4 regions of the Geomicrobium sp. JCM 19055 genome follow, and region 1 is predicted to be linked to each of the others. Evidence: riboswitches for the same ligand, from Rfam matches in the RefSeq annotation. Region 1 holds a riboswitch; each other region holds the start of a gene.
The links. Region 1 has a riboswitch for S-adenosylmethionine ahead of metK (methionine adenosyltransferase). Riboswitches for the same ligand answer to the same signal wherever they lie in the genome.
Positions count from the first base shown of each region.

Region 2: linked by a shared signal. The riboswitch ahead of JCM19055_RS04585 (5-methyltetrahydropteroyltriglutamate--homocysteine S-methyltransferase) and the one ahead of metK (methionine adenosyltransferase) in region 1 are both predicted to bind S-adenosylmethionine.
Region 3: linked by a shared signal. The riboswitch ahead of JCM19055_RS05940 (ABC transporter substrate-binding protein) and the one ahead of metK (methionine adenosyltransferase) in region 1 are both predicted to bind S-adenosylmethionine.
Region 4: linked by a shared signal. The riboswitch ahead of JCM19055_RS13725 (methionine ABC transporter ATP-binding protein) and the one ahead of metK (methionine adenosyltransferase) in region 1 are both predicted to bind S-adenosylmethionine.

Region 1 covers NZ_BAXL01000017.1:92,382-100,331, reverse strand. The annotation lists gene JCM19055_RS15485 (ABC transporter permease) at 1-560, opposite strand, end outside; gene JCM19055_RS15480 (ABC transporter permease) at 557-1,288, opposite strand; gene JCM19055_RS15475 (ABC transporter ATP-binding protein) at 1,285-2,235, opposite strand; gene metK (methionine adenosyltransferase) at 2,347-3,618, opposite strand; SAM riboswitch class I at 3,791-3,902, opposite strand; gene JCM19055_RS15465 (DCC1-like thiol-disulfide oxidoreductase family protein) at 3,991-4,353, opposite strand; gene pckA (phosphoenolpyruvate carboxykinase (ATP)) at 4,531-6,120, shown strand; gene JCM19055_RS15455 (ABC transporter substrate-binding protein) at 6,365-7,237, shown strand; partial or broken gene JCM19055_RS15450 (ABC transporter ATP-binding protein) at 7,312-7,950, shown strand, end outside.
Region 2 covers NZ_BAXL01000004.1:788-8,737, forward strand. The annotation lists gene JCM19055_RS04575 (hypothetical protein) at 1-541, opposite strand, end outside; partial or broken gene JCM19055_RS04580 (LysR family transcriptional regulator) at 717-1,630, shown strand; gene JCM19055_RS04585 (5-methyltetrahydropteroyltriglutamate--homocysteine S-methyltransferase) at 1,649-2,752, opposite strand; SAM riboswitch class I at 2,876-2,978, opposite strand; gene JCM19055_RS27065 (hypothetical protein) at 3,332-3,484, opposite strand; gene JCM19055_RS04595 (bifunctional 2',3'-cyclic-nucleotide 2'-phosphodiesterase/3'-nucleotidase) at 3,689-5,581, shown strand; gene JCM19055_RS22775 (hypothetical protein) at 5,616-5,831, opposite strand; gene JCM19055_RS22780 (hypothetical protein) at 5,812-6,120, opposite strand; gene JCM19055_RS04605 (AraC family transcriptional regulator) at 6,117-6,821, opposite strand; gene JCM19055_RS04610 (HAD family hydrolase) at 6,895-7,533, opposite strand; gene JCM19055_RS22785 (hypothetical protein) at 7,535-7,735, opposite strand; gene JCM19055_RS31265 (PhnD/SsuA/transferrin family substrate-binding protein) at 7,932-7,950, shown strand, end outside.
Region 3 covers NZ_BAXL01000005.1:85,482-93,431, reverse strand. The annotation lists gene queE (7-carboxy-7-deazaguanine synthase QueE) at 1-255, shown strand, start outside; partial or broken gene queF (preQ(1) synthase) at 273-769, shown strand; gene JCM19055_RS28705 (hypothetical protein) at 794-925, opposite strand; gene JCM19055_RS22955 (polysaccharide deacetylase family protein) at 906-1,328, opposite strand; gene JCM19055_RS22950 (hypothetical protein) at 1,322-1,531, opposite strand; SAM riboswitch class I at 1,726-1,829, shown strand; gene JCM19055_RS05940 (ABC transporter substrate-binding protein) at 1,919-3,298, shown strand; gene JCM19055_RS27145 (hypothetical protein) at 3,328-3,504, shown strand; gene JCM19055_RS05935 (hypothetical protein) at 3,888-4,082, shown strand; gene JCM19055_RS05930 (glycine betaine ABC transporter substrate-binding protein) at 4,392-5,279, shown strand; partial or broken gene JCM19055_RS05925 (type III polyketide synthase) at 5,429-6,500, shown strand; gene JCM19055_RS05920 (isoprenylcysteine carboxyl methyltransferase family protein) at 6,497-7,009, shown strand; partial or broken gene JCM19055_RS05915 (DUF2179 domain-containing protein) at 7,125-7,648, shown strand; gene JCM19055_RS05910 (NETI motif-containing protein) at 7,650-7,835, shown strand.
Region 4 covers NZ_BAXL01000015.1:34,669-42,618, forward strand. The annotation lists gene JCM19055_RS13695 (osmoprotectant ABC transporter substrate-binding protein) at 1-47, shown strand, start outside; partial or broken gene JCM19055_RS13700 (ABC transporter permease) at 47-693, shown strand; gene JCM19055_RS24095 (LacI family DNA-binding transcriptional regulator) at 969-1,196, shown strand; partial or broken gene JCM19055_RS13705 (LacI family DNA-binding transcriptional regulator) at 1,293-1,961, shown strand; gene hisD (histidinol dehydrogenase) at 2,101-3,375, shown strand; gene JCM19055_RS13715 (TetR/AcrR family transcriptional regulator) at 3,420-4,028, opposite strand; partial or broken gene JCM19055_RS13720 (glucose 1-dehydrogenase) at 4,185-4,966, shown strand; SAM riboswitch class I at 5,088-5,193, shown strand; gene JCM19055_RS13725 (methionine ABC transporter ATP-binding protein) at 5,274-6,287, shown strand; partial or broken gene JCM19055_RS13730 (methionine ABC transporter permease) at 6,277-6,941, shown strand; gene JCM19055_RS31925 (hypothetical protein) at 6,961-7,122, shown strand; gene JCM19055_RS13735 (MetQ/NlpA family ABC transporter substrate-binding protein) at 7,092-7,775, shown strand; gene JCM19055_RS13740 (hypothetical protein) at 7,813-7,950, opposite strand, start outside.

The sequences.
Region 1 (7,950 bases):
TACGTTGGAAAAATCACAGCAATTCTTTGAAAAGCTTCAGGCATCATCTCCACAGGAAAAAGAATTCCCCCGAGCAATGCTATCAAGACGATCACTGCCATAAATATTAGAAATGATGATTCTTTACTTCTATATAATGAGTTCCAAGCGAGACTAATTGAAATGGATGTAAACGTAAAGACAATATAAAGAATCGCCAAGTTCCATGGCTCATATAATTCATGACCGTACACATGCCCACCTATGATGACGATGACAGTTTGGATCACCATAATAACCGAAAATGCGAGCAAGTTTTGCCACAAGTAGTTAAAGTGTGAAATTGGCGCTGCGGCAAGTCGTTTAACAACCCCTTTTTGACGATCTTCAATCATAATACTCGTAAGGCGAATGCTAACAAAAAGTAGTAGAACACCAAAATATTGATAACCGAGCGGAAGCAGTGGCCAACCTTCTTGCGCTAAAGGTAGAAAAATCGCAGCGATTGGAAATAGTGACAGAAACAATACGTTCGTTTTATCACGTAGTATTCGTTTGAGTGCAAACCGAAATATTGTCATGGCATACGCCTCCGTCCGGTCAGAAGTAACAATCCAAAAGCAATGATAATGAGCACACTAAGCAGTACTGCATACACATAGCCGTCAGAAAGCCCTCCATCCCTCACTTGATCAATGGACGAATACGCTAGCATAAGCGGGTTCACATAATCATTGAACGTGTTGATCAAAGCATTGTCTGGCATCGGAAAGAACATCCCTGCCAGTAAAATCATCCCTACACCGTACACCTCACTTAACCGCTCGGCAATTTTAAAGTTGTTTACTGAAAAAGTGAATACGAGACAAATGATGCTGGATAAAGACGACATGAGCGTAATGACGAGTAATGCCCACATGAAATTACCCCAGTTCACATCAAAGATCAAGGCCGTATAAGCGATTAATATAACCCCTAACACAATCGAGTAAACGATGCCTGCGAGCATTATCGTAAATCCATATAACCTCGTATTCATCGGTAATGAAAGCAAGCGATCCTTTCTTTCCGCAAAGAGGTCTTGATGAACGTAATTCATGGTGATCGCACCGCCGAACAGTTGAAATCCGAGAACTAAAAGGACAACGGTTTCATCTCTAATCGGTGTACCAGTAAGCCCTTCCGCTTCTCCTAGAATAATTGAAAAGACCGTAATTAAAATGATCGGAACGACTAGCAACAAAAGCATCGTAATAAAATCACGACTCATTCTAATTCCAATGAACCGAATCGTAGCTAGTTCTTTCATGAAGGATCATCCTCTCCATCACGAAGTTGTTTGCCTGTAAGTGTTAGAAAAACGTCTTCTAAATTTGGCTTTTCTGCTTGAATTCCGACGACACCACTCGTTTCTTTCACGATTGAGAGTGCCCGATCAAGGTTACCTGCACCCGCATTTGAAATGATTTGCACGACTGATCCGCTCACTTGTACTTGCTTAACACCTTCCAAGCCTCGTAAACGCTCGATTGGTATCGTTGACACATCGTTTACATCAATGAAGATTTTCTCTTCATGCTGAATGTTTTTAATTAATTCATCCACCGTACCTTCTGAAATCACCTGTCCTTGATCAACGATGACAACCCGTGTAGCAATCGATTGAACCTCTTCCATATAATGCGTCGTGTACAAGATGGTCGTGCCTTGTTCTTTTAGCTTTCTGACCGCGTCTAGAATATGATTTCTTGATTGCGGATCAATGCCAACGGTTGGCTCATCCATAATTAGAAGCTTCGGACGATGGGTAAGAGCACAAGCAATGTTCAATCTTCGCTTCATCCCACCTGAGAATTTATTTGGCGATTGCTTTGCCTTTGACGATAGTCCAACGAACTCAAGCGCTTCTTTGACCCGTTGCTTCTTCTCTTCACCCTTCAAACCGTATACGCCTGCAAAAAACTCTAAGTTTTCTTTCGCCGTTAATTCCTCAAATACGGTAATCTCTTGCGTAACGAGACCCATTTTCTTTTTATTTTCATGGTGAAATACCGCTCCCTCTTCCCCGAATAGTTGAATCACGCCTTTATCAAAAGGAATAATCCCCATTAAACATTGAATGAGCGTCGTTTTCCCTGCACCGTTCGGTCCGAGCAAACCGAGAATTTCCCCTTCATGAATATCTAAATCAACATAATCAAGAGCAATTTGATCTTTATACCGCTTCACGATGCCTTTGATTGATGCAATTGTCATTTGTTTCACCATCCCAATTAGATTACCTTTAGTATGTAACGTTCTTACATCAATAAGTAGTGACATCTGTCATTAGATGAATGTCATAGCGGCTTATAAGGAAAACCTATACTACACAACAAAAAAAGCCTTGTCATAATGACAAGCTTTTACATCGTCTAGATGTTTGCTGCTTTTTTTGAGTTGGTCTGCTTTATCCGTACGTTCCCATGGTAAATCAACATCTGTACGGCCAAAATGTCCGTAAGCTGCGGTTTGTTTGTAAATCGGAGTACGTAAGTCGAGCATTTTAATAATGCCTGCAGGTCGCAAGTCAAAATGACTTTCAACGAGCGTAAGCAATTCACTTTCACTTACTTTACCCGTACCAAACGTGTTAATCGAAATGGAGACAGGCTTTGCAACCCCAATCGCATAAGCCAATTGAACTTCACATTTCTCTGCAAGTCCAGCGGCTACGAGGTTCTTCGCAACGTAGCGTGCGGCATAGGAACCCGAACGGTCAACTTTTGTTGGATCCTTTCCAGAGAACGCGCCTCCACCGTGACGAGCAAATCCGCCGTACGTATCAACAATAATCTTTCGTCCAGTTAAACCTGCATCTCCTTGAGGTCCACCAATCACGAAGCGTCCTGTCGGATTAATAAAGAACTTCGTTTTTTCGTCGACCCACTTTTCTGGGACAATCGGTTCAATCACATGCTTTTGCAAGTCACGCTCAATTTGCTCAAGTGTTGCTTCTGGATGATGCTGTGTTGAGATAACAATCGTATCGATTCGTACTGGTTTGTCATCTTCATCATACTCAATTGTCACTTGCGTTTTACCATCAGGTCGTAAGTAATCTAATGTGCCGTCTTTACGGACCTTTGCTAATTGACGAGCAAGTCGATGTGACAATGAAATTGGCATAGGCATATATTCTTTCGTTTCATTGTCCGCATAACCAAACATTAACCCTTGATCGCCAGCACCGATCTCTTCAATTTCTTTGTCGGTCATTGCGCCTTCGCGAGCTTCGAGTGCTGCGTTAACACCTTGAGCAATATCAGGAGATTGCTCATCAATCGCGGTAAGGATTGAGCACGTTTCAGCATCTAAGCCATACTTCGCTCTCGTGTACCCGATTTCAGTTAACGTTTCACGAACGATCTTTTGAATATCGACGTATGTCGTTGTTGTAATTTCACCAGTTACTAAGATCATTCCGGTGTTGGCTACTGTTTCACATGCCACCCTTGCGTTTGGATCATGTCGTAAAATTTCATCTAAGATTGCATCAGACACTTGATCACAAATCTTGTCTGGATGGCCTTCTGTTACAGATTCTGACGTAAAAAGCGACGCCCATTTGCTTCCATGATTCTCCTCCTTATGAAACACTGTATTACTTTATATGTTTGAAGTGCCCTAGAGTGCGTGTATCGACTCAAAACACTTCATTTCCCTTTATGGCAAGGACCATAAAGAATATAAGGGCGAGTTGTATCGTATGATTTCATGAAAAAAAAGCCCTTCACCGATGAGGGAAGGGGCATTACCTTTCACCTTTCGCCTCTTATCTTGCAAAACAGATGATGTTTTGCCAGGTTGGCACCTTATCTGCATGACTACAGATGGTTGCTGGGTTTCACAGGGCCTGTCCCTCCACCTTCTCCTGATAAAAGCCTACCAAGTAAATATAACGGCAAACGCGAAGAATTGCAAATCTCGACAAGTGAATTAATCAAATCGTAGAATTTTCTGTTCTATTGACTAAGAAATGTCGATTTTGCATTGATCATGATTGCAATGTTGCCCAATGATTGGCCGATTTTCGGCAATCTTCCTATATAATCCTTTGCCAATCACGTTAAATGGTCTCATGTTTATGATGCGCATCGGGTACTTTAATAATGCGTGTTCTTCCAGTAGCCTAATAACGCCATCAAAACCACGATACACGTACGTCGAATTGATTAAAACATGCATTTCTTTCGTTAAATCAGTCGATTGAACAAACGGATATTGTTGTTCTAACTCAGGTTCATGCAGATCCACCCATTTAACATGGTTAAACTGGTCGTAGGTTTGGATCACACGCTTTGTTTTTTTGACAAATCGTACATTGTTGATCATAAAAGACGACACATGAGTCCATAGTTGATCACACCTTTTTTATAAAATCCACGTTAAACATGACACCTTTGTGAAATCGAAAAATAGTATAGACTATAAATCAAAATGTGTTATACTAATTTCAAATCAATTCAACACTTTCGTTCCGTGATTATTGTGAGAAGGAGTTTTGCTACTATGAGTACCGTATCTTTTGAGTCTGCACTGCAACACTTACTGAATGGAGATCACATTGAAACTGATCTTCCTGAATCGAGATTAGTGGAAAGAGCACTCTCACGAGGCGAAGGTGTACTAACAAAATCTGGCGCATTTGCAGCCACTACAGGTTTGTACACAGGTCGATCACCTAAAGATAAATTCATCGTTGATGAACCGTCTGTACACGATTCCATTGATTGGGGTGTCGTAAACGCTGCGGTTGATAAAGATGTATTCTCTAAACTATATCGTAAAGTGCTTCACTATTTAGGTCAACAGGATGCACTTTTTGTTACTAATGGATACGCAGGCAAAGACACCGACTATCGTCTTTCTCTTCGCGTTGTAAATGAATTTGCTTGGCACAACCTTTTTGCACGTCAATTATTCATTCGTCCTGAGGAGAATGAACGCCCTGCTGAAGAAGAGAACGGATTTACAATTGTCTCAGCACCAGGATTTAAAGCGGATCCTGAAGTGGACGGCACACGTTCTGAAGCATTTGTTCATATTTCGTTTGAAGAGCGAATCGTATTAATTGGTGGTACTGAGTATGCCGGCGAAATGAAGAAGTCCATCTTCTCTATTATGAACTACTTGTTACCTGCTCAAAACGTTTTACCGATGCACTGTTCTGCTAACACAGGCAAAGAAGGCGATGTTGCACTTTTCTTCGGTCTTTCTGGAACAGGGAAAACAACACTTTCTGCAGATCGTACGCGTTTTCTAATCGGTGACGATGAGCACGGTTGGTCTGATAACGGTGTATTTAACATTGAAGGTGGTTGCTACGCTAAAACCATTAACCTTTCTAAAGAAAAAGAACCAGACATTTACGATGCCATTCGCTTTGGCGCAGTGCTCGAGAATGTCGTTGTTGATGAAGAGAGTCGTAAACCAGATTATGATGATGGTTACTACACGGAGAACACACGTGCAGCTTATCCACTTGAGCACATCCAAAATGTACTCCCTCAAGGTGTTGCCGGTCATCCGAATACAATTATTTTCTTAACTGCTGATGCATTTGGTGTATTGCCACCAATCAGCCGTCTAACAAAAGAACAAGCAATGTACCACTTCTTAAGTGGGTATACGAGCAAGCTAGCAGGAACTGAGCGTGGTGTTACAGAACCTGAAGCAACGTTCTCAAGCTGCTTTGGTGCACCGTTCCTACCAAGACATGCATCGGTTTATGCAGAGATGCTCGGTGAGAAGATTGACCAACATGAAGTGAATGTATTCCTCGTCAATACGGGTTGGAATGCAGGTGGTTACGGTTCAAGTGATCGTATTCCATTGAATTACACGCGTGCAATGGTGCAAGCGGCACTTGAAGGTGAATTGACGAACGTTCAAACGAATCAAGACCCGATCTTTGGTCTTCATATTCCAAAGCGTGTACCAGGCGTTCCTGATGAAGTGCTTCAGCCGAGGTCAACTTGGGACGATCCTAAAGCCTACGACGAGAAAGCTTCACAGCTTGCGAAGAAGTTCAAAGAGAACTTTGAACGTTTCTCTCACGTTTCTGATGAAATTCGTAACGCTGGACCTACCTTTAAATAAATTACACATGTATAAGAACTTCCAATAATTCATTGGGAGTTCTTTTTTTGTTTTACACACCTCTATACAGGCGATCGCATAAGATATTGCATCTATGGAAGTAGAGGGGACGAATGTACATGAAACGTGCGGGGAAATTCGCTTTGCTGTCTGTACTTAGTGGTTCATTAGTACTTTCAGCTTGTGGGGATGATCAATCAGTAGAAACGTTAGAAGTAGCAGAAGTTACACGTTCGATTTTTTTATGCACCGCTTTACGTTGCGGTGGAAGAAGGATTTTTTTGAAGAGGAAGGGCTAGACGTCGACATTACGACGACTTGGGGTGGAGATAAAACGATGACTGCACTCCTAGCAGACAGTGCGGATATTGCCCTCGTAGGTGCTGAAACGTCGATTTACGTGCATGCACAAAACCCGATGGATTCAGTCGTAAACTTTGCAGCCTTAACTCAAACTGACGGAACGTTTCTCGTCTCACGTGAGCCGATTGACGACTTTAGTTGGGAAGATTTAAAAGGGACGACATATTTAGGTCAACGTGCCGGGGGAATGCCGCAAATGGCTGGGGAATTTGCGCTTGCCTCAAACGGCATTGACGTAGAGGAAGATGTCGTGTTGGACCAAAGTGTCGACTATGCAAACATCGCTGCAGCATTTGCAGCTGGTACGGGCGACTTTGTTCAATTATTTGAGCCTACTGCAAGTGAATTTGAACGCGAAGGTGTCGGTCATGTTGTCGCTTCATTTGGTGAAGAGTCCGGCATCTTACCGTATACAGGGTTTATTACGAAAGAGAGTACCGTTGAGAATAACGAGGAAGCGCTCGTAAAGTTTAATCGTGCACTATACAAAGCACAACAATTTGTGCAAGAGGAAGATAGTCAAGTCATTGCCTCTTCCATCGAGCCTTACTTTGAAGAAACACCTGACGATTTAATTGCGCAAGTCGTCGATCGCTACCGCGACCAAGATTCCTACGCAATCGATCCGTATATTGATGAAGATGGCTGGGATCACTTGCAAGATATTATGGAAGCTTCAGGCGAATTACCTGCACGTTTTGATTACGAAGACCTCGTAAATACAACCATTACAGATCAAGCGCTTCAACGTTAATGATAAACGGGGGCTTCTGAGCGTTCTCAGAAGCCCTTTACGATGAGTACCGATAAAAACAAAGGAGGTACCGAATGGCACTGCTAAATCTACGTCACGTAAAAAAACACTTTTTCACACAAGAACATGTCGTTGAGGCAATCCGCGAGATTAGCTTTCAAGTAGAAAAAGGTGAATTTGTATCGATCATTGGGCCAAGTGGTTGTGGCAAGACGACCGTTCTTTCAATGATCGCTGGCTTAACCTCACCATCAAGTGGCCAGATTGAATTAAGCGGTTCAAGTGTGACAGAACCTTCCGCAGAGATCGGCTACATGTTGCAGCAAGATTATTTGTTCCCGTGGCTTACCATCGGAAAAAACATGACGATTGGTCTTGATGTAACAAAAATGAAGACAGTTGAAAATAAAGAGTATGCCCTTGACTTGTTAGAGCAAATGGGGCTTTTAGATCGGGTCGATGACATGCCTCATGAACTGTCAGGGGGATGCGCCAACGAGTCGCACTCGTTCGAACATTAGCTACGAAACCTTCTCTTCTGCTATTAGATGAACCCTTTTCCGCTCTAGACTTTCAAACAAAACTGAAATTAGAAGACCTCATTCACGATACGTTAAAAGCTCAAAAGAAAACGACCGTACTCGTTACCCATGATATCGGAGAAGCCATTGCCATGAGCGACCGGGTCGTCTTGCTCGGACATCGACCTTCCT
Region 2 (7,950 bases), on a different contig from region 1:
TCAAGGCGCGCTCTTCTCGCGTCTCTCCAGTTACACCATCCAAGACAATAGAGCGATGAAACTCACCGATCCTAAGGGAAACAAGAATCATAGGCTCGTAAGCAAGAATAATCTCCTCTCGGTCATAACTTGGTCGTTTCCCTACATATTGGCGGTTCCAATAATTTTCTAGATCAACCATATAGGGTCGTAGAATTCGCTCATTTTGAATAACCGCTTCTACGATTGGGACTGAATGATCAACATTGTCAGTAAGAGAAGGGAGCGCATCGATTTCAGTGCGGTATCCCGACACTGCATCAATAAATGCATACACACGCTCCTCTTTTGGAGGAAACAATCCCCTTTCGCACGTTCTCTTAAATGCAACGAGCCAACAAGGATGATAAAACTTCATGTTCTCAACGATGTAATGACTAAACTGAGTGAGCATCGCTTGACGTTTTGCTACTTTATCTAGGCTTTTGTAAATGGATACGTGTAGTTGATCGGCAGAAAGCTCAGAAAATGTTCCGATCATCTTAAGGTCGTTAATCGCCATCACAGCACGCTCCTCTCGTCTATACCGATAGATTCTCCTTCATTTCGCTCAGTTCCTTTATCGAATGACCGCTACTTTTGTCGTAACATTCCTTTCGCTTTCAATCCGTTAGCAGGGAATTCTTCACTATAAATCGAAATTACCAAGGATAGTACGATTAAAAAGGTGGACAGACATGGATATTCGACATTTAACTTACTTCATTGAAGTCGCGAAGCATTCAAGCTTCACGAAAGCAGCCCGCACCTTACACGTATCTCAACCTTCTCTAAGTAAAACGATTAAGCAACTTGAGCGAGAGTTTGACGTACCGTTATTCTATCGTTCTTCAAAAAAACTCGAATTAACCGATGCTGGAGAAGCGGTATTAAAGAATGCCCAAAACGTCATTGATGCTTTTCAAAATTTGCAAGCAGGAGTGACCGATCTTGCAGACATAAAAAAAGGCCAAATCCGAATTGGACTGCCGCCGATTATTGGAGCCGCTTTCGTCTCTTCTCTCATTAGTTCATTCATCGAAGACTTCCCGCTCATCGACTTACGCTTAAGTGAGGTTGGAAGCATCGCGATAAAAAAAAGGCATTACTGAAGGCTCACTTGATGTTGGGTTCATTTGCAATGTTCCTTTGCAAGGGGAAGATTTTGAATGCAAGCAAATTCTTCATGACCCCCTTGTAGCGGTCATGCACCACGACCACCCATTATCGTTAAATGAACACATTCCTTTGAAAGCACTTGAAGAAGAACACTTTGTTCTTTATCGCAATGACTTTTCATTGCATCGCTCAATTATTGAAGAGTGTTTACGACAAGGTTTTTTTTCCAAACGCTGTATGTGAGAGTTCTCAGAAAGATTTTATGCTACAAATGGTTGAAGCGAAGCTCGGGATTGCCTTACTTCCTGAACATATCGCAAAAACGATGCAATCCCATGTACTTTCTTATGTTCCACTAGAAGACAATCCGCTTCACTTAGAGCTCGTGATGATTTGGCGTAAAGATTCATACTTACCCTTTGCTGCACGAACATTCATTGAAGAGGCCAGCTCATATTATTCAACCGCACAAAAAGAAGCTAGGGGCTCCTAGCTTCTTTTGTGGTTCGTGTTAGTTTGTTAGCTCTTTAGATAGTTCAACAATATAACGTAGTTTCTCCCACTGCTCTTCTTCCGTTAAGATGTTACCGTGATGAGTCGATGCAAAGCCACATTGAGGGCTTAGACAAATTTGCTCTGCAGAAACGTGTTGTTTCGCTTCTTCAATACGTTCTTTAATCGTCTCTTTATCTTCAAGTTCCCCATGCTTTGATGTGAATAAACCGAGTACCACTTGTGGGCCATCACTCGGAATGTGATCGAGTGGACCGAAGTCACCAGAACGATCATCGTCGTATTCTAAGAAGAAGCCGTCCACATTTTCTTTGGCAAACAATGTGGGTGCAATCTTTGCGTAGCTTCCTTTAAAAGCCCACTTTGAACGATAGTTTCCACGGCATAAGTGCGTCGTAATCACTAAGTCTTCTGGTTTATTTTCAAGCACCGCATTTGCTACTTTTAATGCGTGTTCAATTAAGTCTTCTCTTGAATAACCACTATCATTAAACGGAATGTCATCTGAATTAAGTCCAGCGATATACACATCATCGAGTTGCAAATAACGACAACCCGCATCATAAAATGCTTGAATAGCATCGCGGTACGTTTGAACGATGTCTTCTGTGTACGCGTCTAGGTCTGGATAAATGTCTAGATTACGAATTCCCGCATTAAACAATTGATTCGGACTCGGAATCGTTTGCTTTGCAACTGCACGATCTCCGACAATTTCTTTGAACTGAATAAATTCTTTTACGTGCGGGTGATCTTCGTTAAATGAAATCTTACCAATCACTCTTACATCATAACGCTCTGTTTCCTCGCCTTTGAATTGGAAACCATGGTCAGGCACGTAACCTTCGATTCCGTTTAAGTGCTCAAGAAAATCTGTATGCCAAAAACGACGGCGGAACTCTCCATCTGTAACAGCTTCTAGACCCACTTCAATTTGCTTATCAACAACTCGAGTAATCTCTTCGGTTTCAATGTTGTATAACTCTTCAGCGGTAATGTTACCTGCTTGAAAATCTTTTCTCGCAATATGAATTCGTTCCGGACGTAATAGGCTTCCTACGTGATCTGCTTTAAATGGTGCGTGCGTTGCTGTTTTTGTCATGATAATCTCTCCTCTATGTGTGTAGTCTCCTAGTTTTAAGCGATCAATCAACAATCGTTACGAACAAAACCCCCTCTTCTTGTAATAAGAAGAGGGGGTAAATGGTTGCCATTCATCCGACTCTTCTCATCTTTGTAGTATCGCTACTACTGGAATTGGCACAGTACTTAAAAAGTCCGCTGCCGAGGTTTCAAAGGGCCAGTCCCTCCACCTCTCTAGATAAGAAAAATGAATTCATTGAATTTATTAAATCTAATACTAACATCCACAAAATGATTGTCAACAGAAAAGTATATTTTTATTGAATATTATTTCAATGTAATTGTTTCGTCAGTAGGTATTGCCGGTCATTCATCGTTTTCACGTTCTTTTTGCTTTTTGTCACGATTATAGGTTACGAGTTCTTCTGATTTTACGTTCTCTTTATCTTTTTTTCGTGACCATTTCTTCAGACCGAATCTTCTTACCAGATAACTCTTCTGATTTTACTTTATGTTGATCAGACATCTTCTTACCTCCTTGTTGCACTCATCGTTACAATTCAGCTTTGACGTCTAAGCTGCATTGTATTCCATGAACTTATAGTAGATTGATTCCATACCTGACTAAAGCCAGAATGGCGATTACGATCAGGATGACTACTGTAAAAATAAACATGCCATAGAAGACAGCGCCAACACCGTGAGCAACATCGAGCCCGACTTGTTTTAATAAATGTCTTATTCTACTCAATCGAAAACACCTCAACGATTAGAACTTAGTTCATTAAATTATAACAACGAAACGCTATAGACATAACCTTTTGCGCCAATTATTTGACTACAACTCATTCTTTTCGCTTAGCCATCGTAGTGCAATCCTCTTGATCGTCCTCCCAGTTATTGTTCAATCAGACGAACGTTGCTACCATAATGGGTGAAATCAGGAGGGGATTTTATGGGAAAAACAAAAAGATTTTCCATTTTTATGGGGAGCACCTTACTCGTTGGGATGCTAGCAGCCTGTGGGGATGATGAGGAACAATCGGCAGATCCAGTCGATGAGGAAACGAATAACGAAACAAATGAAAGCGATTCAACAAGTACATTTACTGTGTTTGGAACGACTGATATTCATGCTCACCTTTTGCCTTATGATTATATGAATGATGAAGAAGACTCAACAATTGGATTAACGAAAGTATACTCTCTTCTCGAAGAACTTCGTGAAGAGTATCCAAATCATATGCTTGCGGATAACGGAGATACAATTCAAGGGAGTATTTTAGGCGATATGCCTGCCCAAATTGAACCACTTGCAGATGATGAGTCTCACATCGTGATGGATGCGATGAATGAGATGGGATACGACGCAGCTGCACTTGGAAATCATGAATTTAACTTCGGTCTCGATTTCCTTGATGAGACGATGGAAGATGCAGATTTCCCATGGTTATCGGCCAACGTTGTTGAGCCTGGCACTGAGACGCCTGTCTATGAGCCGTACACCATTGTAGAACAAGAAGTGGACGGTGAAGTGCTTAATGTAGGCTTTATCGGGTTCGTTCCACCACAAATTATGAGTTGGGACGCTGCACACCTTGAAGGTGAAGTCGAGACGTTAGAAATTGCAGATGCCGCTGAGAAATTTGTGCCACAACTTCAAGAAGAAGGTGCAGACCTTGTCATTGCACTTGCTCATACAGGCATTAATGATGGCGATCGTATGAGTGAAAATGCCGCACTATCCATTGCTGAAGTTGATGGCGTGGACGGAATGTTACTTGGGCACCAACATAACCACTTCCCAAGCGAAGACTATGAAGGTGTTGACGGTGTGGATGTAGATGCAGGAACAATCCACGGGGTACCAGCAATGATGCCAGGCTCTTGGGGAAGCCACCTCGGCGTGTTAGCTTTTGAATTAGAGAATGCTAACGGAGAGTGGAATGTCGTTTCAGCGACTTCTGAAATTCAAAGCACTGAAGATCAACCTTCACACGAGGGACTTGAAAACCTCGTCATGGATGCTCACGAAGCGACGGTAAGCTACGTAAATAGCCCCGTTGGCGAGATTACTGACGATATCCATACATTCTTCGCACGTGTTGAAGACAATGAAGTTGTACAGTTAATTAATGACGCACAACTCGATTATATGGAACAAATGCAAGCAAGCGGTGAACTAGAAGAAGACGTTCCCCTTCTATCAGCTGCTGCCCCGTTTAGAGCAGGACGCGGTGGTGACTTTACGTATGTTGAAGAAGGTGACGTTGCCATTCGTGACATGAATGACGTTTACGTCTTCCCGAACACATTGCACGTCGTTGAAGTGGACGGCGATCAACTGAAGAACTGGTTAGAATACTCTGCCCTTAACTTCAATCAAATTGATCCAGATGAAAACAATGAGCAAGCATTGATTAATGAAGACTTTGCAAGCTATAATTTTGACGTCATCGAAAACGTTACCTACGAAATTGATGTCACGCAAGATGAAGGTGAGCGAATCGTTGACCTACAACATGAAGGTGAAGACGTAACGAGCGATGACCGTTTCTACGTCGCGACGAACAACTACCGTGCTGGTGGCGAGGACCATCTTGATAGTTCAGTAGAAACTGTCCTTGAGACGACGGACGAGAATCGCCAAGTCATTATTGACTACATCGTGAATCATGACGGTGCCTTGAACGTTGAACGTAGCAACAACTGGCAGATCACGCCATTTGAATCTGCTGGAGAAGTCATTTTCGAAACTGCTTTAGAAGCACAAGACGCAAGTGACGATCACGAACGTATTGAATTTATCGAAGAAGACGGCGACGGCGCAACATTTAGCTTCAACTAAAGAAAAGGGGACAGTCCCCCACCACTGCACAGAATTAACGCAGTGGGGGACTGTCCCCTCTGTTTGTCATGAGTAGAAATTCAACGTCTGTTTCGCCGTAATTCATGAATGTCATTTCGGTGTTAAATCCGAACTTCTTGTAGAGAGTAACGGCTCGTTGATTCCACCTCGCAACGCTTAACCGAAAGAATTCTGGCGCATACAATTCTTCACCTACGCTAAGTCCGAGTTCAAAAAAACTGAAGTCCATACCCTTGCCCTGTGTATACCGGATTCATACCTAAGCCAATATCGATTGGGCGTTGATCGTCGTAACACCCTTCTCGCTTTCCACCCGGTACTTTTGCACTTTCACCATAGCAATAGAAACCAAACACATCATCTTCTGCTGTTACAACAACATAGTAGTTACCGTTAAGCAATTCATCTTGTTGCTCTTTACTCTCACTCAAACTGTATAAAGAGTACGGAGGTTCATATGTCCAACTCATAATAATGGACGCCTCTCGCTTACTCATCGGCAACACATTTAGCTTCATCGCTTTATCCTCCGATACGATGTAGGAGTTACTCCAGTCACTTTCAAGAACGTTCTGCTAAACGTCGAGCAGTACGTATACCCGACTTGCTTCCCTACTTGAGCAATGGAATGATTCGTCTCAATTAATAAATCCTTCGCCCGTTCAATTCGGTAATCTTCCAAGTAGACCCGAGGCGTTTTCCCCGTTTTCTGCTTAAACCATTCTACATAATACACAGGATGAAAATGCTCTATGGACGCCAAACTTTCTACTGTAATCGGTGAAGAAAACTGTTCATGAATATGAGCAATTGATGCGTATTCATGGGTAGATACTTTTTCTTTCATTATAGCAACAAGGTGAGGAAGTAAGTGGCCTTTTGCTTGATTTGTATTCTCGAGTAGTAGCTGACGAATCGCGTGCCAGGATTGATCTTTCTGAAACCTTCGCTCACTTCGCAAGTCTTTCGTATCAACGTAAAACTGCGGAAGATCGACGACTAGAAATTCGTTATAGCCCTTGCAGTAAAACGAATGTTCCAAATTCTGAGGGAGTAGTACAATGCTCTTATCCTTCAACGTCAGTTTCCCATTTACCGTCTCAATTTCCATAGAGCCTTGTAATGGAAATAAAATTTGCGCATACGCATGACGATGTGTGTACGGTTCTTCCCGATACGTTCGCCTCTCACAAATCATCGATTGATTGTCTGCTCCCAAAGCCAATCCTCCTCATTCTCTCATTACGTTACAGTGAGCGAAGCTCTCATGCCTACCATTCAATCAAAGCGCATTAGACTTCTTTCATTTCTTCGATTAATTCACTAACACTCGTTACTTTACGATCGCCATAAGCGACAGCACCATTATCAAGATCAATATAAATTGCCTTCATTCCCTCTGCCTTTGCAGGAATAATCTCGTTTAAATAATTGTCCCCAATGCTTAGTGTCTGTTCAGTAGTCACATTGTACCTTTTCATAATCGAGATAAAGTGCGCCCTCGTCTCCTGTGGCTTCATCGCATTTGTAACGACTTCGTGAAACACGCCTTCTAAATGAAGAAGCTTGAGCAAACGCTCTACATCATCATCTGTACTGTTCGTAAGTAAAACAATTGATTTCTTCTCTTTCAATGACAATAATCCTTCACGAAGTCCTTCGATAACCGATAGTGTAAACGCATCCGTTGCCATAAACTCTTTCGTTTTATGATATGCCGGCTGAGGATCTTTCACACCGTAATGTCTCGCCGCTACATTTGGGAGCCACCATCCATCACCGATTGCAATGACCTGGTCGAAATCGTACTCTACTGGCCCTTCGTGAATCTCTCTCCAGGTGGAGTCTGCCACTTTCTCCCCTTCCCATGTTACGACACGCTCAATGTTTCCTGTAAAAGGGTCGACGTCTAAAACCCAATCGTTTTGCACATCATAAGCCTTTCCAATTGAAACTGCGTGATTTCCTTTTTTTCATATGTTCATAGTCGCTAAAAAACGACAGCTTGTGCTCTTCGATGACTTCCTCTGATAACGTTTTGGCATAGTAATCGAAATGATCAGTATCTTCATATAATGTTCCATCAAGATCAAATATAATCAGTTCACTTTCTTTAAAAAGGTTTGTCTCCATGTTGTCCCCTCCTATGCTTTGATTATAAAGTAAAGGATTTTGTTGATATCGTCAATTTTTCCTATGTAAATTGTTAATTTGCTCTAGATTTAAACAATTCAATATAAAAAACATGAAATATTGTGGTAGAATAGTGGGGGTTATTACCAATCATGTTGGTAAATCTTACATATTACGGGAGGGGGAAATCGTCATTATGAGAAAATTTACCATTG
Region 3 (7,950 bases), on a different contig from region 1:
TTAAAAGTCGTTATTTTCAATGAAGGCGACTTGGCTTACGCGAAAAAAGTGCATGCACGTTATCCGAATATGGCATTCTATTTGCAAGTCGGCAATGACGACTTAGAAGAAGGAGCACCTACTCGTTTGCGTGATCACCTTTTGGAGCGCTATGAATGGCTTGTTGATACAGTTATGGAAGACAAAGAACTAAACAACGTCCGTGTTTTACCTCAAATTCATACGTTGATTTGGGGCAACAAGCAAGGCGTCTAAAGAAAGGAATTTGATTGATGGTTGGTAGAGGAAAAGAAGACTTACCAGAGATTACGCAGCTTGGTAATCAAGGTACGAAGTATTCGTTTGAATACGACCCAGGGGTTTTAGAGACATTTGAGAACAATCACCCAACGAGAGACTATTTCGTTAAATTCAATACCCCTGAATTTACAACACTATGTCCAATTACTGGACAACCGGATTTTGCAACGGTGTACATTAGCTACATTCCGGATGTGAAAATGGTAGAAAGTAAATCACTTAAACTTTATCTATTTAGCTTCCGTAACCACGGTGATTTTCATGAAGATGCGATGAATATTATCGTAAATGACCTCGTGGAATTAATGGATCCTCGATACATTGAAGTGTGGGGTAAGTTTACACCTCGTGGCGGAATTTCGATTGACCCGTACGTAAATTACGGTAAGCCAGGGACGAAATACGAAAAATGGCAGAGCAACGACTGCTCTACCATGACATGTATCCAGAAACGATTACAAATCGTTAAAAAAAACCGCTAAACAGCGGTTTTTTATTTGCGATTTTCGATACCAATTAATTCACTAACCGTCACAAATTCATACCCCTGAGATTGCAACTCTGGAATGATCGTTTGTAATGCTTCTGGTGAATTCACCGTCAAATCAGGCTGTCGACGCATCATGCAATAAGATGATACTGCCAGCTGTTGTGTCAGCGATGACTCGTTCACTGACTTCATCAGCAGGAATCTCTTGCCAATCATTGGGGTCCACATCCCACCCAATCGCCACGTTGTTCATCTCTCCGAGCCGTACAACGTCTTCTTCTGAAATACTACCAAATGGTGGACGGAAGAGACGTGGTCGAAAACCGACGATATTCTCAATGACAGCATCTGCTTGATTAATTTCCTGTTCCATCTCATCAACAGTAAGGTCAGCGAGATTTGGATGGGAATAAGTATGATTGGCAATATCATGCCCTTCATCAACGATGCGTCTTACATAATCAGGGTTTGCTTCTGCTCGTTGCCCGAGTACGAAGAACGTTGCAGGTACATCAAATTCTTCTAATGCGTTCAGCACCGTGTCCGTGAACCGAGGATCAGTCCATCATCAAATGTAAGTGCGATCTGGTTTGATGCATCATTTCCTCGAACGAATACAAGTTCAGGATATTGATCAGCAAGTCCTGGCAACGAACCGACTTGTCTTGCGTCCATTGAATCAACAAATACCGAAAGAGCAATGAGTAATGTACAAAGAATACTAAGTGTAAATCGTTTCATCACGAGTATCATCCTTTCTTTTCCTTTCATAGTGTCACCGTGCAATGAAATTTCATACGAGAAAAAAAGTAGAGAAATAAGGCTAGTGTAAGTTTTGTCTTACATGTCTTTCAGAACATTGACTGTTTTTCTGAAAATAATGCTTGCATTAGCAAATAACCCATAGTAAAGTAACACTATCAACTACATATAGAATCTTATGAAGAGAGGTAGAGGGACTGGCCCTATGACACCTCAGCAACCCCACGTCAGTGGAAGGTGCTAATTCCATCAGAACGATTGTTCTGAGAGATAAGAACGGATACTACTCTCTTTTCTCTTAGAAAAGGGAGTTTTTTGTTCTTGTGAATTTCATATATTCTAATAACAACTAGAAGGTGGATGAACATGGATAAGAGTAAAGTGAAATTCGGATTGTTTGCGTCAGTTGCGGTCGTATTAGCCGCGTGTTCTTCAGAGCCAACAGATGAACTTAGCAATTCTGGCTCTAGTAATGAAGGTGAATCAGCAGGAGGAGACGAGCTTATTGTTGCCGTAGCCAATGATGCGATTAGTCTTGATCCTCATGGTTCAAATGATACTGCTTCAACACATATTCGAACGAATATTTATGATAAGCTCGTTAATCACGATGAGAACATCGAATTACAACCTGAGCTTGCTGAAAGTTTTGAACAGATTGATGATTTGACATGGGAATTCGTATTACGTGAAGATGTGACGTTTACCGATGGTGAACCATTTAATGCTGAAGCTGTAAAAATTAATCTAGAGCGTGTGATTGACCCTGAAGTTGCTTCACCAAAAGCATTTATGTACGACATGATTGATGAAATTGAAGTCGTTGATGAGTATACAGTTCATGTGACAACCGAGTATCCCTTTGCACCGTTTGCGATGAACCTCACTCATGACGGTGGAGGAATGATTAGTCCAAAGGCGATTGAAGAACACGATAATGGTGAACGCAACTTAGAGCTTGAACCAGTTGGGACTGGAAGCTTTCAGTTAGATGAATGGAACCAAGGTGAATCGGTGCGTCTCGTTCGCAACGATGAGTATTGGGGAGAGCTTCCTGAGATTGAAGCATCCACATACAAGATTGTTCCAGACCAGTCCACTCGAATTGCGATGTTAAACAATGATGAAGCACACGTCATTGACGAAATTGAGCCTGTCAATACATCACAAATTGAAACGATGGACCATGCTGATGTCGAGACGGTTGAAAGTACAAGATTGAACTTTATTATCTTAAATAATGATGTGGAACCGTTTGATCAAGTTGAAGTTCGCCAAGCGATTGCAAAAGCTGTTGATACAGAAACGATTGTAGAAGGTATTTATGAAGGATATGGTCGTGCGGCTGATGGCCCGGTTCCTCCTGGTGTCTTCGGTCATACGGAAGATTTAGATAAAAATGATTATGATCTTGAAGAAGCTCAAGAACTGCTTGCATCTGCAGGATATGAAGACGGGTTTAGTACGACGCTTTACGTGCGTGACAACGACCAAATCAACATTCAAACTGCGGAATACATTCAAGATCAACTTGGACAAATTGGAATTGATATTTCTATTGAACAGCGTGAGTGGAGTGCGCTTTTAAGTGCAATGGGTGAGGGAGAACACGAAATGGCGATTGCGGGTTGGACGACTGTGACTGGGGACGCTGACAATGCAACATACTCGGTTTTCCATTCTGATAACAAAGGTGCGAATGGGAACCGTTCGTTTTTGATCACGAAGAAGCAGATCGTCTGTTAGATGAGGCGCGAGAAGAAAGTGATCCTGAAGTGCGTGAACAATATTATGCTGAATTTCAACAAATCGTCTTAGATGAGTCACCGTTAGTGTTTATTGCCAATGATCCATTCCGTGTTGGTGTTCATGAGAATGTGGAAGGATTCATTCCATTGCCAATTGGTGTATTTGATATAAGTCAAGTTCGTCTTCAAACAGATCAATATTAAGATCATGCGAAGAACAAGGAGATCGTGTCCTTGTTCTTTTTTTATTGCTAAATCTGGCGAAAGTTTGGGGGAATGTGTGAATCGTGTTGGATAAAGGGGGGTTGTTATCAGAATGATGACACGGAGATTTCAAAAGGATTTCGCAAATGTGGTAAAGCCTATAGCATCTTCAAAAAACGTCAGAAAGGGTAGGCGATTTAAATTTCAGTTGCTATGATGTACTCAGCTAACAAGGAAAGCCAAGCCGTTAGCAATAACGATCCTCATAATATAGGAGTGTTAAACAATGAATAAGAAACTTCTTTACGGAGCTCTATCAGCAATTTTTTTCAGTAGGACTACTAGCAGCGTGCGGTGAAGAAGCACCAGAAGAAGATCCGGGCATGGACACTGAGGCTCCTGCTGAACCAGCACCTGGTGAAGAAGAGGATGGTCTTGAAGATGGTGGGCTAGAAGATGATGGACTTGAAGACGACGGTCTTGAAGATGAAGATCCATTAGGTGAAGAAGACGAAGATCCACTTGGTGAAGAAGATGAAGACCCACTTGGTGAAGACGACGAAGATGGCGACTTATAATAAATAGCGGACTCTACTGTCCAAAACAAGAAGCGCAAGGAAAATCATCCTAGATTTTCCTTGCGTTTTTTTATGTATCAAGTACTTACTTGTTAATTAATTCCATAAATTTAAAGGTTATAAGACATATTGTACAAAGCACGAAGCATCGTTGAGGATTGCTGACAATGGGGATGAGGAAGTCCTCTTATTACACAGAATGATCGGTTTAATGGTAATACCGCCTTAGATGAGGTTTGTGGAATGGAGATGATCGTGATAACTTTTATGAATGACTTTAGTTGCATAACAACAGGAGGGGTTTAACGAATGAAAAAATTCGCAATGATGAGTGCATTTCTAAGCACTGCTGTCATACTTACTGCTTGTGGAAATGGAAGTGAGGACGAAGAATCAACGGCAAGTCTCGGTGAGCAAGTAGAATATGAAATTATCGGGATCGATCCCGGTTCTGTCATGATGGATACGACAGAAGAAGCACTTGTTCATTATGGCTTGGATGACTGGACGCTTACGAGCAGTTCTGAAGGTGCGATGGTTGCAGCACTTGATACCGCTTACCAGAATGAGGATCCTATTATTATTACGGCTTGGCAACCTCATTGGAAGTTTAATGCGTATGAATTAAAATTTCTTGAAGATCCAGAAGGTGTAGTAACGGTAGAAAATGACGTTCATACCCTAGTGCGTAATGGGTTAGAAGACGACCTTCCTGATGTTTTTCAGTTTTTAGATCAGTTTCAATTTGAATTGGATGAACAACAAGAAGTAATGGCATTGATGGACATAGAAGAGATGAGTGCATACGATGCTGCTCGTGAATGGCTTGAAGACCACCCAGAACGAGTTGAAGAATGGACAGACGGTGTTGGAGAAGGTGACGGAGAGGAAGTTCGATTTGTACTCGAAGCTTGGTCTGATGCACAAGCAGCAACGAACATGGCAGCTGTTATGCTCGAAGACCTTGGTTATACTCCGCATTTAAATGAAGTAGCGGTTAATATGATGTATGCAGGATTAGCTACAAACTCAGCAGACGCACTTCTTGCTTCATGGATGCCAAACCAAACGCCACTATTTGAAGAATTTGATGGTGATTTTGTAGATCTTGGTCCGAACTCAGTCGGCGCAGTTACAGGTGTTGCGGTTCCAAAGTATATGGGTATTGATTCATTTGAAGAACTCCAAGATGAATAGTCATCGATCACGGGTTAGTGCCTCATCCGTCAAATACTTTGACCGGATGAGGCACTAACTTTTTTTACATCGAATGTCCGAATGTACAATACATAAAATTGCCAATGAGGGATACTCTACCCATATTGACTAATAGTGAGGTGTAGAGGTTGGCTATTATTGAATCTGTCGCTACGGCATTGCCAAAACATCCAGTTTCACAAGATCAAATTGCATCGCTTGTGCGCGGAGTATTCAAAGATAAATATAGTGATATTGACCGTCTTTTACGTGTGTTTAATAACGGAGATATTGAAGAGCGACAATTCGTCATGCCCCTTGAGTGGTATCAACAACCCCACTCTTTCGGTGACAAAAACAACGAGTTCATTGAACGTGCGGTGGAATTAGGTGCCGAAGCGGTGACGAATTGTCTACATAAAGCCGAAGTTCATTCAGATGAAGTAGATGCGTTAATTTGTGTGACGAGTACAGGGATTGCAACTCCAACCCTCGACGCGCGAATCATGAATCGACTGAACATGAACATGCATACGAAACGTATTCCGATTTGGGGCTTAGGGTGTGCAGGTGGTGCAGCTGGATTATCGAGGGGATTCGAATATTGTCGTGCATTCCCTAATGCTCGTGTCCTCGTTCTTTGCATTGAGTTGTGCAGTTTAACCTTTCAAACAGGCGATGTTTCAAAAAGCAACCTTGTTGGAACATCGCTATTCTCTGATGGAATCGCTTGTGCGTTATTACAGGGGACAGACGTATCGTCTAAGCAAAAATATATGCCAGTCATTACCGGTTCACAATCTACGCTTATGCCTGATTCTGAACGTGTGATGGGGTGGGACGTGGAAGACGACGGATTGCATGTTGTTTTCTCCAGAGATATTCCGACGATTGTTTCTTCTTGGCTCGATGACAATGTGATTCATTTTCTAAATTCAATAGGAAAATCAAAAGATGACATTACGCATTTCATTGCCCATCCTGGAGGAAAAAAAAGTTCTAACTGCGTATGAAGATGCATTGAAATTACCAGATGGCAAAACGAATCCTGCAAGAGACGTATTACGAGCTCATGGGAATATGTCTTCTCCGACGGTTCTTTACGTATTGAAATCCATTTTAGAAGGGAACACCGCACCTCACGATGAAGGCATTATAACCGCTTTAGGACCAGGGTTTAGTTCAGAACTATTGTGGGTGGAATGGAGTGAACACGCATGATTTTATTTTTAATTATTATTTCGTGGGTCATCTTTCAGAGAATCGTCGAGTTGTACGTTGCCAAAGTGAATGAGCGACACGTGAAAGATCTCGGAGCGATTGAGTATGGGGCGAGGCACTACCCGTACATGGTCGGCATGCACGTCCTCTTTTTTGTGACATTGATTAGTGAAGTCATCTGGACTGGTTTTCAAACTTCCCCAGTTTGGCAACCGTTATTACTCGTATTTCTAGGTGTGCAAGCATTGCGCCTTTGGGCGCTGATGACACTCGGACGTTTTTGGAACACGAAGATTCTCGTTTTACCTGATGGACAACGTGTCGCCGAAGGACCTTATCGCTTTATGAAACATCCGAACTATGTGGTTGTTATTTTAGAAATTATGTTGTTACCGCTGATTTTCCAAGCCTATGTCACAGCGGCTATTTTCTCTGTTGCCAATTTCTTATTTCTATATTTTATACGAATCCCTAAAGAGGAAGAGGCATTGCGTCACTACCAAAAATAGATGTCGAAAACTGCGATTTTTTTACGTCTTCTAAAGGAAGAACAATCATGTTATATTTTGGCGGAAGTCTTAAGTTACGAGTACAGGGGGATCGCCGCCATTGTTTAACGAGCTCATGGAACATATGTGGAGTGTTGTTCTTCTCATTTTTGTCATTAACATCGTTATGTAAGTCTTTTGACGTTACGGTTAATTTTAACGCTTAAAGGTTTAAAGATGCTAGCTGCACTCGCGGGTATGTTTGAAATCATTGTTTATGTAACAGGGCTTGGAATCGTGTTAGACAATATGACCTCTGTGTTTCACATTGTTGCGTACGCACTAGGATATGGAATTGGTGTCATTATCGGAATAAAAATCGAAGAAAAACTGGCGCTCGGTTACATTACTGTCAATGTCATTACGAAAGAATACGAGCCAGATATTCCGAATTATCTGCGAGACAAAGGGTACGGGGTAACGAACTGGGTGGCGTACGGGCGTGAAGGAGAACGACTTATGATGGAGATCTTAACTTCTCGTCGAAGTGAAAAGGCACTTTATGATACAGTGAAGTTATTAGACCCAAAAGCATTCATTATTTCCCATGAACCGAAAGCGTTTTTTGGTGGTTTCTGGGTGAAAGGATTACGTAGATAACATGGCTCGTAAGAAAACATTTGAAGTCGAAGGACATGAAACGATTAGCGATTGTTTAGTACGAATCGACCGAGAAGGATATCGCCCCGTTCGTCGCATGGAGAAACCGATCTTTACCGAGGACAGCAACAAGAATGTCACGGTAAAAGAACAAAGAATCGTTTTTGAAGCAGTGTTGAAAGAATAACCTTCTCCAAGTGGAGAAGGTTATTCTCATTTTCAAATGTACTAAATCCGTAAAAAAAAGTTAATTATGGATCAGATCGTTCGGAAAAGTTCAGTTAAAATGAGGTGTAACTTTT
Region 4 (7,950 bases), on a different contig from region 1:
ATTTTCTAGAAGAACACAATTACTTTGAAGATGGGGAGGATGAGTAATGGAAACGTTTATTACCTATGTTTCACAAAACGGCTTTTACATTTGGGAAGAGTTTTATCGTCATTTTCTAATGGCAGCATACGGCGTTCTCTTCGCTCCATTATCTCTATTCCCGTCGGTATCCTCATTGCTAGATACGGGAAGCTAAGCTCGTGGGTACTCACCTTCGGAAGCATTATCCAAACGATCCCCGTACTCGGGTTCATGGCAATTACGATGGTCGCGATGGGGTTAGGAACAACCACCGTCATTACGACCGTGTTCTTCTACTCGCTCCTTCCGATCATCCAGAACACATACGTCGGCATTAAAGGTGTTGATTCCACAGTAACGAGTGCAGCCTACGCTTCCGGGATGACAAGACTGCAATTACTTACAAAAGTCGAACTCCCCCTTGCCGTGAGCGTCATTATGGCAGGGATTCGTACCGCCCTCGTCGTCGGAATCGGAATTGTTGCGATCGGTACATTCGTCGGTGCCGGCGGACTCGGCGCCATCATCGTCCGCGGTACAAACGCAACCGACGGAACGGCAATCATCCTCGCGGGTGCCATCCCAACCGCTCTAATGGCGATCGTCGCAGACCTCGTCATGGGTAAAATCGAGCGCAAGCTGAACCCAGTGAATAAAACAGCAACGGCATAAATGATTATAGAGCCATTTCCTGCCTCTTTCGAGAGCAAGGAGTGGCTCTTCTTTTTGGATTTTACGCGGAGAGCAGAGGAGTGTAGCAAGCGAAGCGGGTAGTGTAGCAAGCGGAGCGGGTAGTGTAGCAAGCGAAGCGGGTAGTGTAGCAAGCGGAGCAAGGAATGCATCCAGACTAGAGTAAATTCGTATTTTTCTAACACATATATTAGAATAAGTAACAGATTATTGTCGCATCCGTATAACGACTAATCATGTATAAAGGGGGGATATGTATGGCTTCATCAAAAGATGTAGCTAAGCGGGCGGGGGTGTCGCAACCGACGGTATCGCGGGTGATTAATGGTTCGACGAACGTTAATAAAGCAACGATTGAAAAAGTACGGCGAGCGATGGAAGAGCTGAACTATCGTCCGAATTTAATTGCTCGTAGTTTGAAGCAAAAAAAGACGAAATCGATTGCGTTAATTTCGGGTGCGCTGCACAATCCTTTTTTTTGTTGACTCGACAACGACGATCGTAAATGTGGCAAAGGCACATGGGTATCGGACGCTGGTTTACTTTGAGGAACAAGGTAACAACGAGGTGTTTACGAAGAAGTATTAAAGCAACAAGTGGATGGTATCGTGTTATCGTCGATTTTTATTGATGACCCTATCTTTAAGGAATTGGAACATTCGAAGATTCCATTTGTTATGTTCAATCGTCGCCATCAGGCTGGTGGGAATTTTGTTGAAATTGACAATGAGCAAGCGGGTGCGCTTGCGACTAATCACTTGTTAGAGCTAGGTCATTCGAAGATTGCTTGGATTGGTGGACCGACGAATTGTTCAACGTTCCATGGTAGGCTTCTTGGATATAAGAAAGCATTAGGAGAAATGGGACGAACATCGTGGATCAAAGAGACGGATACGACTGAATCAGATGTAATCATTGCCGTCGATCAGTTACTTGCAACAGACGAACCACCTACGGCAATCTTTGCAGCAACGGATGCAATGGCTTTGAGTTGTCAAAATCACCTTATGAATAAGGGGTACCGTATTCCTGAAGACGTGAGCATCTGTGGTATGGACGACATTCCGATGAGCCGTCACGCCGCGATTCAATTAACAACGGTGACTCATGTAGCAACAAAACCGATGGGACAGTTTGCGGTTGAACATCTATTACATTTGATTGATTCGCCGAAAGCAGTAAGTGAAACGATGCAAGTCACATTAAAACCGAAACTCATTGCGAGACACTCCAGTGGGATGAAAAATTAAAATTCGAACAATTTCGTTTGTAAGTGTTTACAAAAAAGTGTGATGAAGATATACTTACGCTAAGATAAATGAATACGTATTCACGACTCTTTTTTTCTCTTTTGTGAATACGTATTCATGAAACTAGGAGGCACACCAAATGGCAGAGGTACTTAAGCTCGGTAAGAGTGAATCAGAGATTCAAGAAACGAGTGCAAAGGTTCAAGAAACGGTTGCAGGTCTAATCGAACGAATTAAGACTGATGGAGAAAAAGCCGTGCGCGAGCTATCTGAACAATTTGACAAGTGGAGCCCGACGGAATTTCGCTTATCAAAAGAGCAAATTGAGGAAGTTGTTGCTTCGGTTTCTGATGAAGTGAAAGAGGATATTCTGTTTGCGCAAGAGCAAATCCGTAACTTTGCACAAAAACAACGAGAATCGATTCAAGATATCGAAGTAGAAACTCGTCCTGGTGTTTTCCTTGGTCATAAGAACATTCCAGTCAATAGTGTAGGTTGTTACGTTCCTGGTGGACGTTATCCGATGGTGGCTTCATCGCACATGAGCATCCTGACCGCAAAAGTGGCAGGTGTAAAGCGGGTAATCGGTTGTACACCACCGCTGAATGGAGAGATTCCAGCAGCGACGGTCACGGCGATGCACTTTGCGGGGGCGGATGAGATTTATATATTAGGTGGCGTTCAGGCGATGGCATCGATGGCGCTTGGCACAGAGAATATGGATTCCGTTGATATGATTGTCGGACCAGGGAACGCGTTTGTCGCAGAGACGAAGCGTCAACTTTTCGGAAAAGCAGGCATTGACTTGTTAGCGGGGCCGACAGAAGTGTTAATTGTTGCAGATGAGACGGCTGACGCTGAAATGGTGGCAACCGATATTCTCGGTCAAGCCGAACATGGACCGACATCACCAGGCGCTTTAATTACGACATCACGATCGCTTGCGGAAGAAACGGTAAAAGAAATTGAGAAACAACTTGAAACACTATCAACAGCAGACATTGCACGAGTTGCATGGGAAGAGAACGGATCAATCATTCTCGTTGATTCCCATGAAGAAGCAGTCATTGAAGCGGATAAATTGGCTTATGAACATGTGCAGATTCTTACTGAAGATCCGAACTATTATTTAGACAACATGACGAACTACGGCGCGTTGTTCCTCGGACCAGAAACGAACGTCGCATACGGAGACAAAGTGATCGGTACGAATCATACGCTACCAACGCAAAAGGCCGCCCGTTATACAGGTGGACTATGGGTCGGGAAATTCCTGAAAAACTGTACGTATCAACGATGTACAGAAGAAGCAAGTGTGGAAATTGGTCGTTATGCGGAACGTTTATGCGAGCTTGAAGGATTTATGGGACACAAAGCTCAAGCAACGTTACGTGTTAATCGCTATAGCAAGTAGATCACCGAAGTAAAGAAGCTGAACGATGAGGATTCCTCCATCGTTCAGCTTTTTCGTGTGATCGTAAATGTTTTTGTAAAAGACTCAAGAATGTCGATCAATTGTTGTGACATCTCTGCTGGTGGAATGGGGTACTGTTTTTCAATCCAATCTACAAGGAGTCCAGCCGTGCCATGAGCCATATACAATTTATGAGCGTCGTGGTTAATGTCGTGGTCTTGATTGATCGCATAGAGATGAAATTGTTCTTTTAACACTTCGTAGATCGCTTGCGGTAAATCCCTGAGAAGACTAGGTAATGTGTCATCCAATAAGTACAAGTTAAAGAACGATTGATTCGCATAAATAAATTCAGTTAGCTCAAAAGAGGACGGACCCATCGATAAGGTCACGATGCTTTTTCCTTCCTCATAGTTACTAATACTCGTTTGCTTAATTTGTTGGAACATTTCTCTTCTTAACTCATCAGCAAGACAAAATTTATCTTGATAATGTAAGTAAAATGTCGAGCGATTATAATCGGCCTTACGAATAATATCAGTCACTGTAACATGGCTGAATCCTTTTTCATGAATCAGTTCAATGAATGCTTCTTTAAAAGATTTCTTCGTCCGTTCGCCTTGTTTTGATGATCGGTGATCACTTGAGACCATGTATGTTTCCTCCAAAAATCAACATATTAAGTAAAGGTGTCGATTGTATAGACAGATCAGAGAGGATTAACGATTGTTGAGGGTCATGAATCCGTTTACACTTAAATCGTTAAAACCGTTTCGCTTAGTATAGCATCAACGGAAGGAGAAGGTTTTATGAAGCGTTTTGAAGGTAAAGTATCAATTATTACAGGTGGAGGCTCTGGTTTAGGAAGAGCTGCTGCAAAGCAAATTGCATCTGAGGGAGCCAAGCTCGTTCTCGTTGATTTAAATAAGGAAGGTCTTGAAGAGAGTAAGCAAGAAATTCTAAAAGACACACCAGAAGCGATTGTTGAATTGGTTGAAGCGAATGTAGCGAAAGAAGAAGACGTTGAGAAGTACGTTCAATTCACAATGGATACATTTGGACAAATTGATAGCTTCTTTAATAACGCAGGTATCGAAGGGAAACAAAACCTAACCGAAGATTATGGAATTGAAGAGTTCCAACGAGTGGTTGATGTGAACTTAAACGGTGTCTTTTATGGTATGAAGCACGTGCTGAAAGTGATGAAAGAACAAGGCCATGGTTCCGTCGTAAATACTGCATCTGTCGGAGGTATTCGTGGGGTTGGGAATCAATCTGGTTATGCCGCAAGTAAACATGGGGTTGTCGGGCTAACGAAGAACTCTGGAATTGAATACGGTCAATTCGGAATCAGTATTAAGGCGATCGCGCCAGGTGCCATCATGACCGCAATGGTTGAAGGATCGTTACGCCAAATGGGTGGAGACAACTGGAAGAATCAGGGAAAGAGTTCGTCAAAGCAAACCCAATGCTTCGCTTCGGAAAGCCTGAAGAAGTCGGCTACCTAGTTGCTTTCTTATTATCAAACCAAGCGGACTTTATTAATGCCGTCGTTGTCCCAATTGACGGTGGACAGTCGTATAAATATTAAAGAATAGTAAGTGTAACGGCATGGCTATTAACAAGCTATGTCGTTTTTATTTCTTAGATACATTGACATTACCCCAACAAACTCTTATGATAATGAGTATTACAAAAATTGAATACATGATTACTTATCTAGAGTGACCGAGGGAAAGGCCCGATGACGTCCAGCAACCTCCTGAAATAGGAAGGTGCCAAATCCTACAGAATGAATTCCATTCTGAAAGATAAGTCGATAGCCGATCGAGATCGGTCATATAGACTTTTTTTTCAATGGAAAAAGGGTCTTTTTTTTATTGGATTGGAGGAAGAAGATGATCGATATTAAGCAAGTCACCAAGGTATACCATACTAAAAAGAAAAGCGTTACTGGTGTGAAAGATGTTTCCTTGACGATTCATAAAGGTGATGTTTTTGGGATTGTTGGGTATTCTGGCGCTGGTAAGAGTTCGCTACTTCGTTGTATTAATATGCTCGAAAGACCTTCTAGTGGAACGATCAGCGTAGACGGTATGGAGATGACGAAGTTAAAGGGAGAGGCACTTCGTCAGCAGAGACTTAAAATTGGCATGATCTTTCAGCATTTCTACTTAATCAATCAGAAAACGGTCTATGAGAATATTGCGTTTGCCCTGCGTGCTGCGGGGGCATCGTCTGATAAGATACCTAGTCGCGTAGAAGAGCTACTACGAGTCGTTGAGCTTTCTGATAAGCGTGATGTGTATCCTGCACAATTAAGCGGTGGTCAGAAACAACGGGTCGGTATTGCTCGAGCATTATCCAATAATCCGACTGTGCTGTTGTGTGATGAAGCAACATCAGCGCTTGACCCGACAACAACGCAATCGATCTTACGATTACTAAAATCATTGAATAAAGAGCTTGGCTTAACGATTGTGCTTATCACACATGAAATGGGTGTCGTAAAAGAGATCTGCAATCGGATGGCGATTATGCAAGATGGTGAAGTTGTCGAACACGGAAATGTGTACGATTTGTTCGCAGATCCAAGGAACACGTTAACGAAGGAATTTATCACGAATGTTGTTTCCTTTGATGTTCCAGAAGAAACCCTTGCGAAGTGTACAGGAACGATCATTAAAGTGATGTTCCAAGGTTCATCTGCAGGTGAAGGAATTATCGGAGATATGTTGCAAGAAGTCGATGTTAGAGGGAATTTCTTGCACGGTGCCATTGAGTATATTGAGGGCAAACCACTTGGGATTTTCATTCTGGAGCTTACGGGTGATCCTGAACAAGTGAATAAAGCGATGGATTACATCCAAAAACGTCACGTACGAGTTGAGGTCATCTCCCATGGATATTGAACAACTTATTGATTTACTACCAGAAATGACAGAAGCATTTTTAGAAACGATGCAAATGATCGGGATTTCAACAGCGGTTGCGATACTGATCGGACTTCCACTAGGCGTGATTTTGTTTGTGACGGATCGAGGATTGTTTTGGCAAAATCTTGTAGTGCAACAAATCTTAAGTTTTATCGTCAATGTCGTTCGTTCCATTCCTTATATCATTTTACTCGTCTTACTATTTCCAATTACGGGATTACTTGTCGGGACGACGACGGGACCGATTGCTGCAAGTGTATCGCTTTCTGTTGCGGCCATTCCGTTTTTTGCACGAATTGTGGAAACCGCACTTCGTGACATTGATAAAGGCATGATCGAAGCCGCGATTGCCACGGGTGCAACGCCGTGGATGATTATGAAAGATGTGCTATTTCCAGAAGCTCGTTCAGCATTATTCAAGGGCTCACACTTACGATCATTAGTCTCATTGCCTACTCAGCAATGGCTGGTGTCGTTGGTGGTGGCGGTATTGGTGATTTGGCAATCCGTTACGGTCATTATCGCTACGATACGACCATTATGATTTCGACGGTTGTGCTACTCATCGTACTCGTTCAATTAATTCAACAAATTGGTGATGTTGTTGCAAAACGATTAGATCGAAGATAAAGAAAAGGAGAGAAATCAAATGAGAAAACAGTTAGGAGCAATTGTAGGAGGTCTACTCATCTTAACCGCTTGTAGTGGTGAGGAGGAAGCAGGGGGTACGATGATCAGCAAGACATTACAATCGGAGCAACAGCAGGACCCTATAGCGACATGCTATCATCAGCCATCGTCCCAGGCTTAGAAGAGAAAGGTTATACCGTTGATATCCAAGAGTTTTCCGATTATGTGTACCCGAACAATGCGTTAGCGAATGAAGAAATTGATGCGAACCTTTTCCAACACACCGTGTATTTAGAGAATTTCACCGAGCAAAACAATCTAGATCTCGTTGGACTCATTGCGGTGCCGACAGCGCCGATGGGATTGTATTCTGAGGCGTATGAAACGATTGAAGATATTGAGAATGGTGATGAAATTGCCATCCCGAATGATCCGACGAATGCGGCAAGGGCATTTATGATTCTAGAAGAGGCTGGTCTTATCGGTTTCGAAGACGGTATTGATGAACTAACGGCATCCGCTCGTGATATTACAGATAATCCGTTAGATTTGCAATTTGTGGAACTTGAGGCCGCACAGTTGCCTAGACAAGTAGGAAGTTCAGAAATTACAGCTGTGCCAGGGAACTTTGCATTAAGTGCCAATCTAGATCTGTTAGAGGCACTAGAGTTAGAGAACATGCCAGATCAGTATCGAAACGTTGTTGCTGTTCGTGCAGAGGATGAAGAAAGTACATTAGCGAATGATATCGTTGAAGTCATTCAATCCGAACAATTTGAAGAAATAATTGATGAAGAATTCGAAGGTTTTGGAAAGCCAGAGTGGATGGAGTAATTTAATTAAATGGACACACGAAAAAGTTCGAACGAAGCTATACTCGTTCGAACTTTTTCATTTTGTAGATGTTATAAACGGTCGTTACAATACAAATAATCGTAACAAGGAGCGGCATATAGAATGATAAGAAGAGCGATGAATGTGTAGAAGTCGTTCCCCAATACAAAAAGAT